DNA from 3 places in the Jeotgalicoccus sp. S0W5 genome. Region 2 is predicted to be linked to each of the others. Evidence: riboswitches for the same ligand, from Rfam matches in the RefSeq annotation. Region 2 holds a riboswitch; each other region holds the start of a gene.

Region 1 (4,211 bases), on a different contig from region 2:
CATTTCTCTAAACGTTTCACCGTTATAATCTCTTCTAAAAATGCCGCGTTTTTGCATTTCCGGAATGACTAAGTCGACGAAGTCTTCAAGACTTCCTGGGAGTGTTGGAGGCATCAAGTTAAATCCATCTGCGGCACCTTCATTCATCCATCTTTCTAATTCATCGACAATTTCTTCAGGCGTGCCAATGAGTGTTAAATGTCCACCTCCAGCGTTGAGATAACCGAGTAGTTCTCTGACTGTGGGATTTCTGTCTTCTATAATTTCTAAAACAGTTTGATAACGTCCAACAGGTCCTTTGAATTCTTCGACTGGCGGCAATTTTGGTACTTTTTCGTCGAGTTTCCATGATTTTGTATCTTGCTGAATAAAGAATTCGAGCTGATTAAGTGCAGTATCAATTGGAAGTAGGTTGTCTAATTTTGCTTTCTTTTCTTGCGCTTCTTCTCTTGTTTTACCCACGTAAGTCACTAGTCCCGGAAATACTTTGATATAGTTGTCTGGACGACGGCTTTCTTTTATGGCTTGATTTAATTTTTCACGATAAATATTTGCTTGTCTTAAATTCCAAGAAACTGAATAGACAGCATCAGCATATTTCGCAGCCAGTGCAACACCTTCTTTTGAAGCCCCGGCTTGCATAGCCACTGGTTTACCCTCTTTTCTTAAAGGTAAAGTTAGCGGACCTTTAACTTGGAAGTTTTCACCATTGTGATTGAATGGCTGAATATTCTTATTTTTAGTAATTGTGTTATTTTCTTTATCTGGCTTGTAGCTTTCAATTGACCACGATTCAAATAATTTATTCATGACTTCAGCAAATTCATCCGCTTTCTTATAACGAACGGCTCTCTCAGGCAATTCAGGTATACTGTGGTTTTGTGCTTCGCGGTCGGTCATTGAAGTCACCAGATTCCATCCCATGCGTCCTTTTGTTATGTGTTGCAGTGTGAGTAACTGTCTTGCTGTGGTAAATGGGTTATTAAATGTACTTGAAATAGTTGAAACAAGTCCAACGTTATCTGTGACTTTACTCATAGCAGTTAATGCAATCATTGGGTCAAAATAACTCGCTGGTAATTCAGTTGGACTATCTGCGGGGAAGGCTTGTGAATCTGCGAAAAATACGGCATCAAATTTTCCGCGTTCTGCAATTTTTGCCAGATTTTCATAATATTCAATTGTCGTGAATTCATTGACACTCGAATCGTCTTCTAACCATGCTGCCTGATGGTGACCCACACCATACAATAAAATTCCTATATTTAACTGTTTAGAATTATTCATAATATATACCGCCTAGTTCATAGTAAGTCCGCCGTCTACCGTGATGTTTTGCCCTGTAACCCCATCTGCTGCCTCAGAACAAAGATAAACAACCATATTAGCAACGTCTTGTGGGGTTGTTACTTTTCTCAATGGTGTGGACTGTGCGATTAAATCAAATACTTCTGGTGTTGTGACTGCACTTGCGTCTGTTGTTTTCAGTAAACCGCCAGAAACAACATTTGCTCGGATACCATACTGTCCAAGTTCTGCTGCAACGTTTCTGGTGAACCCAATTAAAGCAGCTTTTGCAGTGGTGTACTCGTGATATGGTACTACAGGATTTTGATATAGATTAGTTCCAATACTAATAATTGCACCGTCTTTACGTTCTAAAAACTGTGGTATTACACTTTGTGATACGTTGAATGCAGCTTTTAGTGTCCCGTCTAACTGTTGCTCGTAATCTTTATAAGTCAAATCTTTGAATGATTTTTGAGCGGTTGGATCAAATTTAAAGTTAACGAGTGCATTGTTTACAACAACATCAATCTGTCCGAAATGTTCAGTTCCTTTTTTAACTAACTGCTCAACTGCTTCACGGTCTGTAATGTCCGCTTGAATCGCAATGGCTTGTGCTCCAATTTCGTTTTTTAACTTCTCTGATTCTTCTTTACTGTTGTTGTAGTTAATTATGACATTAAAACCTTTTTCACTTAGTGCTTTTACGATATAGCTACCAAGTCCTCTTCCACTTCCCGTTACTAAAACTGTCCTTGTCAAATAAATCACTCCTATAATTTTTTAGAATAAAAAAATACGCAGCCTTCATAGGAAAGTTACGTACCGAGAGTAAATTATATGCCCGCAAAGACATAGATATACAACTGTATCGATGTAACACTTTCCTACGCCAGTTTTAACTGGATCAGGTTCAAAGGGTCTGAGGTTACCCTCATCTCAGTTTATAAAAACGCCCCTAGTGCGAATCTATTCTATTTAACATCATTGTATTACTTTACGAAGATACGTCAAGTAAATCACAAATTATGTGAATAGGAACAAACACAATTCAAATTCAATTCTGTAACTGTACTGCTATCTAGTTCTTATATGATTGAGTAAATGTTAAAAGATAGTTATCAGTATAATTAAAATATAATTTTATTTGCAATATTTAACTTTTTAGAGTAACTTGAAGTTATTGATTGGAAAATTAAATAGTTAAGACCACTGGAAGTGTCTTTGAAAAAGGCTGAGATTAAAGTGTAGACTTTGGGATTCCGGGAACCTGATACAGTTCATACTGGCGTAGGAAAGTGGCGAAAGTAATATGTGTTGATGCATACTTGCGCTGTTTTTCTATATAGAAAAACAGCGCTTTTTTATATTAAGGGGTGACATAATGCTTATTGCAATTACACATTTTAAGATATTAATTTCCAAGGACATTGTTCATTTCAATACGATTTCATCCTGTATCGATTATCTTTTACTTCGTACACCCATGTCCGACAACGAGTTATCATCTTTCCTTTGTCAGCTTATTCAATCAGGTTTCCCTAAAGAAAAAATCATCATTCACACTTCGACTAAATTGCTGGAATCTTTTCGTTTAACTGCCATCCACTTTAGAGAAAACGATCCAACTGCATTAACGTATAAAAAAGAACATCCGGATATTTCAGTCAGCATGTCTGCTCATTCATCTGAATCTGTCAAGAAAGCACAGGACAATCATCTCGACTTTGTATTATACGGGCATATATTTGAATCGAGTTCAAAGAAATCTTTGCCGCCGCGTACACATCAAGAAGTACGTGATGCACTTTCTTATGAAATTCCGGTCGTTGCACTTGGCGGTATCAATTTAACAACTATCAATCAATTACCGGCAGGTTTCAGTGGTATCTCGGCAATTTCTGCATTTATGGATGCATCACCCAATCAAATCACCAGATTAAAAGAAGAATGGCAAATATTAAATTTGATGTAAGTAAATGCTCCATTGCTTAGACACTATAACTTGGTTAATATATTTCCCAGCTGTCGCAGTACTTAAAAAACTCTCATTTGAAAGGATGAAACAATATGCAGTGCACCGTCAACGGAGAACTCCATTATTTTGAAAAGGATATTACCATAGCTACCCTGCTGGACCACCTGGATGTAGATGATAATCGTATTGTAGTGGAACACAATGGGGAATTGATAAAAAAAATTGTATTTAAACAACAAGCAGTGAAAAATAATGATCGACTTGAATTATTAGAATTTGTAGGAGGCGGATAATATGTTAGAAATTGGAGATTTAAAATTTAACTCAAGGCTATTTTTAGGTACTGGAAAGTTCTCAGATGAGAAAATACAGGCCGCTGCAATTGAAGCGTCAGGTACAGAAGTGCTGACTTTCGCTGTCAGACGTATGAACTTATTTGATAAAGACCTGCCCAACCCGCTGGCAAATATTGATTTAAGAAAATACACGACATTTCCGAATACAGCAGGGGCGAAAACAGTGGAAGAAACTGTACGCATCGCAGAAATCGCAAGACATGCGGGTGTCTGTGACATGATTAAAGTTGAGGTTATTGGTGATGATAAGACATTACTGCCTGACCCAATTGCGACATACGAAGCGTGTCAAATACTGCTGGACAAAGGTTATACAGTCTGTCCATATATTTCAAACGATGTCGTGCTTGCAAAAAGACTCGAAAGACTTGGTGTTCATGCAATCATGCCGCTCGCTTCTCCTATAGGTACGGGACGCGGTATTAATAATCCATTGAATTTAAGATATATTGTAGAACAATCCAGCATCCCTGTTATTGTGGATGCAGGAATCGGTTCACCCAAAGATGCGTGCTATGCTATGGAGCTGGGTGCAGATGCGGTATTATTAAACACCGCTGTATCGAATGCCAAAGACCCGGTTAAAATGG
Region 2 (4,211 bases):
CAGTTTCTAAATCTTTTAAAGGGTTTTTAAAGCTCGAAGATGAAGCGATGAGATATAACCTTAATACCGATCTATTCATGCACAGTCACCTTAGATTTTTGGTAGTCCGCTTCAGAGAATTTATACATTTCATCAATCAATTGAACTTGAAACATGCCTGGTCCTGACGTACTTAAAGCAGCTTGTTCTGCAGCAATGTTATATAAGCTCACTGCTTTAACAATAGCATCTTGGGTTCGGTCGACTGCTAAAAATGATGCACAAATTGCACCTAAAACACAGCCTGATCCTGTAATTTTCTCTTGGAATTCATGACCATTGTTCATAGAAATAATCGTTTCACCATTGGTATATGCATCGGTCTCACCGGTTACCAAAATTGGCACCTTTAATTTATCATAGGCAACTTTAACGATTTCTTCTGCTTTACCTTCTGCAATAGAGTCCACGCCTTTAGACTCAACATCTAAACCTGCTAAGGCCATAATTTCTCCTGTATTTCCCTTAATTAAATCGACCTTATGGTTTTCTAATATATGGTTGATGACGTTTCTTCTAAAAGTGGAAGCACCATATCCAACAGGATCTATAATCAGAGGTACTTGACTCTGATTCGCTTCTCTTGCCGCTGTTTCATAGAGTTCGATTTTATCTTCACTACAAGTTCCTATGTTGATGAGTACAGCGCCACTATGCTTAATTATGTCAGCCATCTCCTTCTTCTCGCCACTCATAATTGGTGATGCACCGAGTGCAAGTAGGCTATTTGCAGTGAATGGTTTTACTACATCATTGGTAATACATAGAACGAGTGGATTAATGCGTCTTAAGAGTTCAATCATTGTTATTCTCCTTTATATGAAAAATGATTTACCGGCCCACTACCTTGCCCGATACCAGGTGCATGTTTAATAGCATCTGTTATATACGCCTTCGCTGTTTTAAACGCATCTTCCTTAGTATTACCCTTAGCGAGCTCTGCAGTAAGTACCGCTGAAAATGTACATCCTGTACCATGTGTTTGATCTGTGTCGATTCTTTCACTGGATAGTGTCGTAATACGCTCCCCATCATACATATAGTCTGTCGCATCGCCGTCTAAGTGACCACCTTTAATAATGACACTTTTGGCCCCCATTTCATCAACGATGAATTTTAAAGCATGTTCTATATCTGATGTGTTTTCTATCTTCTGTCCTGTAATTGCCTCTGCCTCATGTAGATTTGGTGTCACAATATCAGCGAGCGGAATGAGTGTATTGATGAGCGTATCCATCGATGCTGCGGTCATCAAACGGTCCCCACTTGTTGCAATCATCACAGGATCCATGACATAAGGAATATCATATTCTCTTATGTATTTTGCAATTAAGGTCATCATATCCGCTTCAGCAATCATGCCCGTTTTCATTGCTTTTGGCACTTGATCATCAAAAACACTCTTAAGTTCCTTTTCGATAAAATCTATCGGTACGTTATAGACATCCTGAACGCCTAATGTATTTTGTGCAACAAGTGAGGTGATAACAGCCATGCCGTATACATCTCTTGATGAGAATGCCTTGATATCAGCAGGGACACCTGCCCCACCTGTTGGATCAGTTCCAGCTATTGTTAACGCAGTTGGTAAAGTCATTATTAGATTCCTCCTAAAAAATAAGCCCACTTCCTGAAAAGAAGTGGGCTTATCAAAACGAATGCTGTATTCATTTTATTCGCACTTCCCTCCGCCAGCATAACCTGGATCAGGTAAAAAGGGACAAGTTTTCACTATCTCAGCCAATTGGCGCCCCTAGTGGTAAATGTTATTTAAATGTATTGTATCACATTGTACTTTAGTGTCAAAGAAGATTCCGTTTCCTTATACATATTAAACCGATAAGCATCATCACAATACCTAGACTTGTAACAATTACAACTGCTAACTCATCTAAACCTTCTATAGGAACATCGCTCAAGTAATAAAATGGACTCAGTTTTAAGAAGTTTTCATTTAAGTCAATCAAACTTCCTAAATAATTAACCAAGAATATATATGCCAGATATATCCAGACAAATATATGAAGTCTAGCATATATACCAATGAGTAATGAAGAGACTCCTATAATAAATACCATTGCAGCACTGTAATTAATAAGTCCTTTAATGTAATCGACTTCTGTGAGCTCTAGTCCTGTCACATTAATACTAGCTAAATACATTCCAACTAAGGTCAGTAAATAACTCAGTATACCCACTAAGTTCGCGTAAAACCAGTGTATTAAATATGCCGTTGTAAGTGAAATTCTATTATTTAACGTCGCCGCGTTCATCATCTCTAAACGTCCTGATTTTTCTTCTATTAAAAATCTACCATTCACCATTAAGGCAGGTACCGTCGCAATTAGTGCAGAGATTATAAATAGTAAATTTATAAAAAACATGGTGCCATCTTGACCTTCAAATGCGGCTTTAAGCATATCATTTTGACCGATGACTTGATCAAGATCTCCAAAAATAGAACCGTAAGATAAACCAACTATAAAGAGACCCACTATCCATGACATCATCAAGACCTTACTATTGATGAAGGCTAATCTAAAGTAGCTTGAGATTTTTCTTTCCTTCGGTTTTTTATCGATATTAAAATAACCGCTTCCTAAATCACGCTTGTAAAACAATACGTAACTTAAGGCCACTAATAGAATGACGATTGAGAATGGCATGAGCCATAGTCCAGATGATTCTATACCATAGGCTTCTATACGAGACAACCAGTGATAAGGAGAGATTACAGAAAATCTTGTATCCACCACATCCGTCATTGCTCTGTACAGGTATAAAGCAAGGAGAACGGTGAGTGTCAGACCAAATGTTAGATCTGCACTTTGGAATAATTGTCCGAAAGAAAGCGTCAGTACAAAGAATGAGAGTCCAAATAAGCTCAGACCTAGTGCGTAATATAAGTTTCCAGGTAAGCTTAATCCTTCAACATTGATAAGTTGTAATCCGACAACTAGGATAAAACAGACAAGTATATTGATTATGATACCTAACATGATTTGTGAACTGATGATCGTCGATTTCTTCGTACCTGTCGTTAGAATATATTCCGTTAAACCTTCTTCCTCTGCTTTTCTCCCAATTCCGTTTGCGATTAAAATATTAAACAGACCATGGAAGATTGCCATAATTAACAACATTTGGTGCGCAAACATTACCGGTGATGTGTAATCCCCCTCTGGAATCGGTCCAATTAAGGCCACCATTGCAGGGTTATCAACGGTCATTTTCATACCTAAGCGTTCTTCTTCAGTCCCATATAGTGTGTTAAATACACTGGGTATCGACAGTGAGATACCACATAAAATCAGAAGCCATAAGAAGACCTGAAAACGCACATTACGTCCGATCAATCTAAAATATGTCATTTTGCATCCTCGTAATATCTGATGAAGATATCCTCAAGTTTTGGTGGTGTTGTTTTTAATGATTTGAGATTATAGATCTTCAAATATCTTAAAAACTGAGGAATATCATTATTATCGATGAACATATGGTAACCATCACTGTCAGATGAAAAATCATGAATAAATTTTTGATGTTTTAACGCATCAATATTATCATCAGTTTCGATGATATATTCTACTCGAGTAATGTGCCTAAGATCATTCATAGTACCAGCTTCTATGATTTTACCGTCTCTGATTATAGCAATACGATCCGCAAGCTTTTCAACCTCAGAAAGAATATGGCTCGATAATAAGACGGTCTTGTTATTATTTTTTAAGTTGATGATTTCTTCATGAAACACTCGCTCCATTAATGGGTCAAGACCAGTAGTTGGTTCATCAAAGATAAATACATCTGCATCACTGAGAAAAGCACTAATTAATGCAACTTTTTGTTTATTTCCCTTGGAATACGTCTTACATTTTTTATGTATATCTAATCTAAAACGTTCAATTAATGCCGCTTTTCTGTCATCGTTATGATAGCCTTTAGCAGCCATCATGAAGTCGATGACCTCACCACCTGTTAAGTTTCCCCACAGATTGACATCCCCAGGAACGTATGCAATCTTTTCAATATAGTTTTTATTTTCCTTAATATTTTTATCATTGAAAAGAATATCACCTTTCGTTGGTTCCAAAGCACCAATAATCATACGAATTGTCGTCGATTTCCCCGCTCCATTCGGTCCGATAAAACCAAAAACTTCTCCAGGATAT
Region 3 (4,211 bases), on a different contig from region 2:
AATCAGGTATGCCACCTAATGCTGTTGCCACACTTAAGCGTCTCTTTTGCCCTGTGGATAATTCTAGTGGATTTAGATGGGCAGAATGTTCTAGCGAAAACATTTTTAAAATATCTTCTGTCTTCTGTTTTGCTAGATTCTCATCATATCGGTGTTCCATATTGATATATATTTCGTCATAAACTCTATGAGTTATAAATTGCAGTTCTGGATTTTGAAAAACTGGGTAGACATCTCCGATGATATCCTTTGTTTTCTTTACAAGCTTATTCTTATAGATAATTTGTCCTTGATGGGGAATCAACTTCATCAATGCACTAAGAAAACTTGATTTACCCGCACCATTTGGACCTTCTAATGTAAGCCATTGCCGAGACCTTATGTGTAAATGATCAATGTAAAGTATATCAATGCCGCGTCTGTCTATTTTCATATCTCTAATTTCTAATAAAGGCGCTCCGTCTTTATTACTTTGTACAAATTGTGGTGCTTGGTTCCACGACATTGGATGCCAGACGCCGTATTCATTAAGTAAGTCAACGTGGTGACTTAGTACAAATTTTGGATCTTTATCGAGAATAATTTCTCCATCATCATTCATTAGGATGACACGGTCGACCTTATCCCAAATATATTCAACTCGGTGTTCTACAATCACAACAGTTAGGTCGGACCAAATAGATAAAATCGTTTCCCAAAGATTTTTTGCAGAATCATCATCTAACATGCTTGTTGGTTCATCTAAAAATAAAGTGTCCGGTTCTTGTAGGAGTGCTGCAGCAACAGATAGCTTTTGTTTCATCCCACCAGATAGTTGATTAATTGATAAGTCTAAAGGTACGTCTAGTCCAATTCTTTTTAAAGCGTTAGTCATCATGTTGTTCATCAGACTAGGAGCAATCCTCTGGTTTTCTAGGATAAATGCAAGTTCTTCTTCAACGGTTGGCATGGTGAACTGGGCATCAGGGTCTTGGAATACGTAGCTTGAAGCATTTGGTATATCTAAATAATCTGCTTTTACAGGTGTATGAATGACTTTAGGAATCAATCCGCCCATCACATTTAGTAAGGTGCTTTTACCGGAGCCAGAAGGACCGACAAGTAACACCTTTTCCCCTTTCTTAACACTTATATTGATGTTTGAAAATAATAGCTGCTCTGTCTCAGGGAATTTGAGTTTAAGGTTTTCGATATTTATATCAGTCATATTAAAAACCATCAGACGAATCGCTTTGTTTTTTACCAACATATTTTAAGACACCGGTCCCTTTTACACCTTCATAGAGTTTATGACCTAACCATCCGGCGACGATTGCGCCACTGATAATTCTGAAGATAAGCATCAGCATTAGGTTCCAAGTTTCTAAATGACCAAGGTAGCCATAATACCAATCAAGCGGAATTGTTGATAAGGCTGCTGCTACACCTGCGAGTACAGCTACATATAACTTAGTACTGTTATATCTATAGAGTAAGAAAATGATCTCACATGCCAGTCCTTGGAGTAGTCCATACATGATTAAGACGATATCGAACTGTAACAGAACGATCGTTTCTCCAGAAGCTGCTGCAAATTCTGCAAGTAAAGCGACACCCGGTTTTCTAATAATTAAATAAGCTACAATTGCAGCAATGAACCACATACCATAGACCAATTCATTGATGTGTAAACCAAGGGGCTGCAAGACGGTATATACACCATCCCAGAGAGAATAAAGTACTGCAAAAACTAAGGCGATGACAACTGTGATCAATACGTCTGTCAAAGTTAAAACATTGCTGTTTTTCATAGAATAAACCTCCGTGATTTTTACAAATAAAAAAACACACCACTAACGGAATGGTGTGCATATAAAAATATGCCACTTCCCTACGCTAGTATGATCTAGATCAGGTGATAAGGGTGATTCTCAGCCTTTACAGGCACCCCTAGTGGTGGTGATTTCAATATTTGATTATCTCAATCATAGTACACTTACACATTTTTGTGAAGTTAATTTGTAACAGTCACGCCGTGATTCGTACTTTCGTATAGGGTGACTTTAATTAAATCATCTTGCGGCTTTAAAATTTTGTTAAATTCATCTCTGATCCATAGTGCGATATTTTCCGCAGTAGTATTCATATTTACTAGCGTCTCATTTAATATCTGCCCATCTAAAAGCGGCCGGATTTTATTGTGGTATAAGGCGTCAATAGCCATAAAGTCAGTCGCTAAACCGGACTCATCAATTGGTGAGTTCACATCAACCGTCAATCTATAGGTGTGGTTGAGTAAATCTTTATACTGTGTTTTGGAAAAAAAGATTCGATTATCACAAGTGAATGTGTAATGGAGATGAATGGTGACCTGTTCTTTCTTATAGGCAAAATTGCTTGGTGCTTGTATATGACTCAGTGTTGACATAGTTTTCATCCTTTACTCATTAAAGAGTGCCTTAGATATGTTTAGGGCTCTTAACATTGCTGTTTTTTTATAGTTATGGTCTTCGCTCTTAATCAGTATATCATTCACTGTTTTAACACCTTCTACAATGTAATCTCCCTTGTTTAGCATAATACACTCTGCTCTTGCACCTGCGACAACATCAGATATTTCTGAACGTGTTGGGATACCGTTCTTAATCAGAGATTCTAATACTTGAGTTGCCCAAATCATTGGAATGTGTGCAGCCTCACATATCCATAATAGTTCTTCTTGAATTTCACTCAAGCGTTCATAGCCGATTTCTACAGCGAGGTCTCCACGAGCGAGCATGACACCAAAAGGTCTGTGTGAAGCGGCTTCGGCTATGATATTAGGGAATTCTTTTATGGCTTCTACAGTTTCGATTTTAGCAATAATAGGCATGTCTTTATTGTCATCAGGGAGCTTATCCTGTAATACCGATTCGATAAAAGCCATATCCTCTTTTGATTTAACGAAGGAAAAAGCGATCAAATCGGCATGTTGGCTAGCAAAATCTAAGTCTACTAAATCTTTTTCTGTTAAGACGTTTAAATCGATATCTACATCTGGGAAATTAATGCCTTTCTCTGTCTTAATTTTAACGCCATTTTCTTTAGTTACTTTAGTCACTTTTAAAATTAGGCCTGAGTCAAGAACCTCTGTTACCTTAGCCTCAACTTGACCGTCGTCAATCTTAATCAGTTGCCCAACATCAATATTTTTAAGGACTTCGGGTACTGAAGTGTTAACTGCAATTTCAATGTTAGCTGGTAAAGTCATCGCATCTTCATTAGATAAGAGGAATGATTCACCGGTTTTCAATTTAGGGTTTCTCTTGGAAGTAAGTAGATTTTTAATGCGAACTTTAGGACCGCTAATATCCATCAGAATACGACATTCTGTGTTCCCTTCTTTAGCCGCCTGTTTTATGTTGTGAATCATTTTCTTCCAAACACTACTGTCATCGTGGGCACAATTAATACGGGCTGTATTCATGCCTGAATCTATAAGGTCTTTTACAAGTTGATAGTCTGTTGCTGCGTCACTTGGCATAGTCACCATGATTTGTGATTGCCTGATTTCAGGGCCTTTGCCAAGCAAAAGGTCAGTATTATGTTTAAGCATGCTATATCGATTTTCGCCATCTTGATATTCTGGATAAGAAACATCATCTTGTTCATGGCCTGTTATATAACCTAAGGTTTTAATTACTGAATCTAAGTTTGACAAAACATGGGGCTCGATGCGTCCAAGAGAAGAAACGCCCCAAGGGATTAAATTATTTTGGATTTCTCGATGATCGTACTGCCTGAACGCCATATAATATGCTAAATTTCGAAGACTGTCACTATAGCTACTTCTTGTGTTAGATTCGGACCACTGGTCTAGCAATTTTTGGCCATCATCTAGCACTTGTACTTTCAACGATTTTACATCTTCAAGTATCCTTTTTGCTTCCTCGTTCATGATCAACCTCCTTAAAGGTGAAAAAGCTGCCCGGCCATTCATTAACCGGACAGCCGATCTTTATATATATATTTCATCTGTTGCTTTGGCACCTTCTATATCACGTTCCTTGAGTTCGTGTGTTGAGAATGTAGTCCAAACAACTGTAATCGTCGAATAATTAATTCTGATACCTGGGTGGTGTTGTACATCTTCTGCATACTCTGCAAGCTTATTGACGAAGTCTATGCCTTCAGGGAATGTTTCGAACTTAAATTTTTTAATTAACTTCTCATCTTCAAGAGTCCAACCTTCC

Evidence for each region. Region 2 has a riboswitch for thiamine pyrophosphate ahead of thiD (bifunctional hydroxymethylpyrimidine kinase/phosphomethylpyrimidine kinase). Riboswitches for the same ligand answer to the same signal wherever they lie in the genome.
Region 1: linked by a shared signal. The riboswitch ahead of EYB29_RS01675 (thiamine phosphate synthase) and the one ahead of thiD (bifunctional hydroxymethylpyrimidine kinase/phosphomethylpyrimidine kinase) in region 2 are both predicted to bind thiamine pyrophosphate.
Region 3: linked by a shared signal. The riboswitch ahead of EYB29_RS01285 (ECF transporter S component) and the one ahead of thiD (bifunctional hydroxymethylpyrimidine kinase/phosphomethylpyrimidine kinase) in region 2 are both predicted to bind thiamine pyrophosphate.

The regions. Positions count from the first base shown of each region.
Region 1 is NZ_SIRQ01000002.1:172,499-176,709, reverse strand. Features, by position in the region: gene EYB29_RS01685 (NtaA/DmoA family FMN-dependent monooxygenase) at 1-1,287, opposite strand, end outside; gene EYB29_RS01680 (3-oxoacyl-ACP reductase) at 1,300-2,049, opposite strand; TPP riboswitch at 2,155-2,257, opposite strand; TPP riboswitch at 2,492-2,601, shown strand; gene EYB29_RS01675 (thiamine phosphate synthase) at 2,774-3,262, shown strand; gene thiS (sulfur carrier protein ThiS) at 3,358-3,558, shown strand; gene EYB29_RS01665 (thiazole synthase) at 3,560-4,211, shown strand, end outside.
Region 2 is NZ_SIRQ01000004.1:20,275-24,485, forward strand. Features, by position in the region: gene thiE (thiamine phosphate synthase) at 1-79, opposite strand, end outside; gene thiM (hydroxyethylthiazole kinase) at 72-842, opposite strand; gene thiD (bifunctional hydroxymethylpyrimidine kinase/phosphomethylpyrimidine kinase) at 845-1,639, opposite strand; TPP riboswitch at 1,706-1,804, opposite strand; gene EYB29_RS06550 (ABC transporter permease) at 1,842-3,410, opposite strand; gene EYB29_RS06555 (ABC transporter ATP-binding protein) at 3,407-4,211, opposite strand, start outside.
Region 3 is NZ_SIRQ01000002.1:92,889-97,099, reverse strand. Features, by position in the region: gene EYB29_RS01290 (ABC transporter ATP-binding protein) at 1-1,249, opposite strand, end outside; gene EYB29_RS01285 (ECF transporter S component) at 1,209-1,790, opposite strand; TPP riboswitch at 1,851-1,941, opposite strand; gene EYB29_RS01280 (6-pyruvoyl trahydropterin synthase family protein) at 1,994-2,407, opposite strand; gene EYB29_RS01275 (pyruvate kinase) at 2,420-3,916, opposite strand; gene EYB29_RS01270 (4a-hydroxytetrahydrobiopterin dehydratase) at 3,977-4,211, opposite strand, start outside.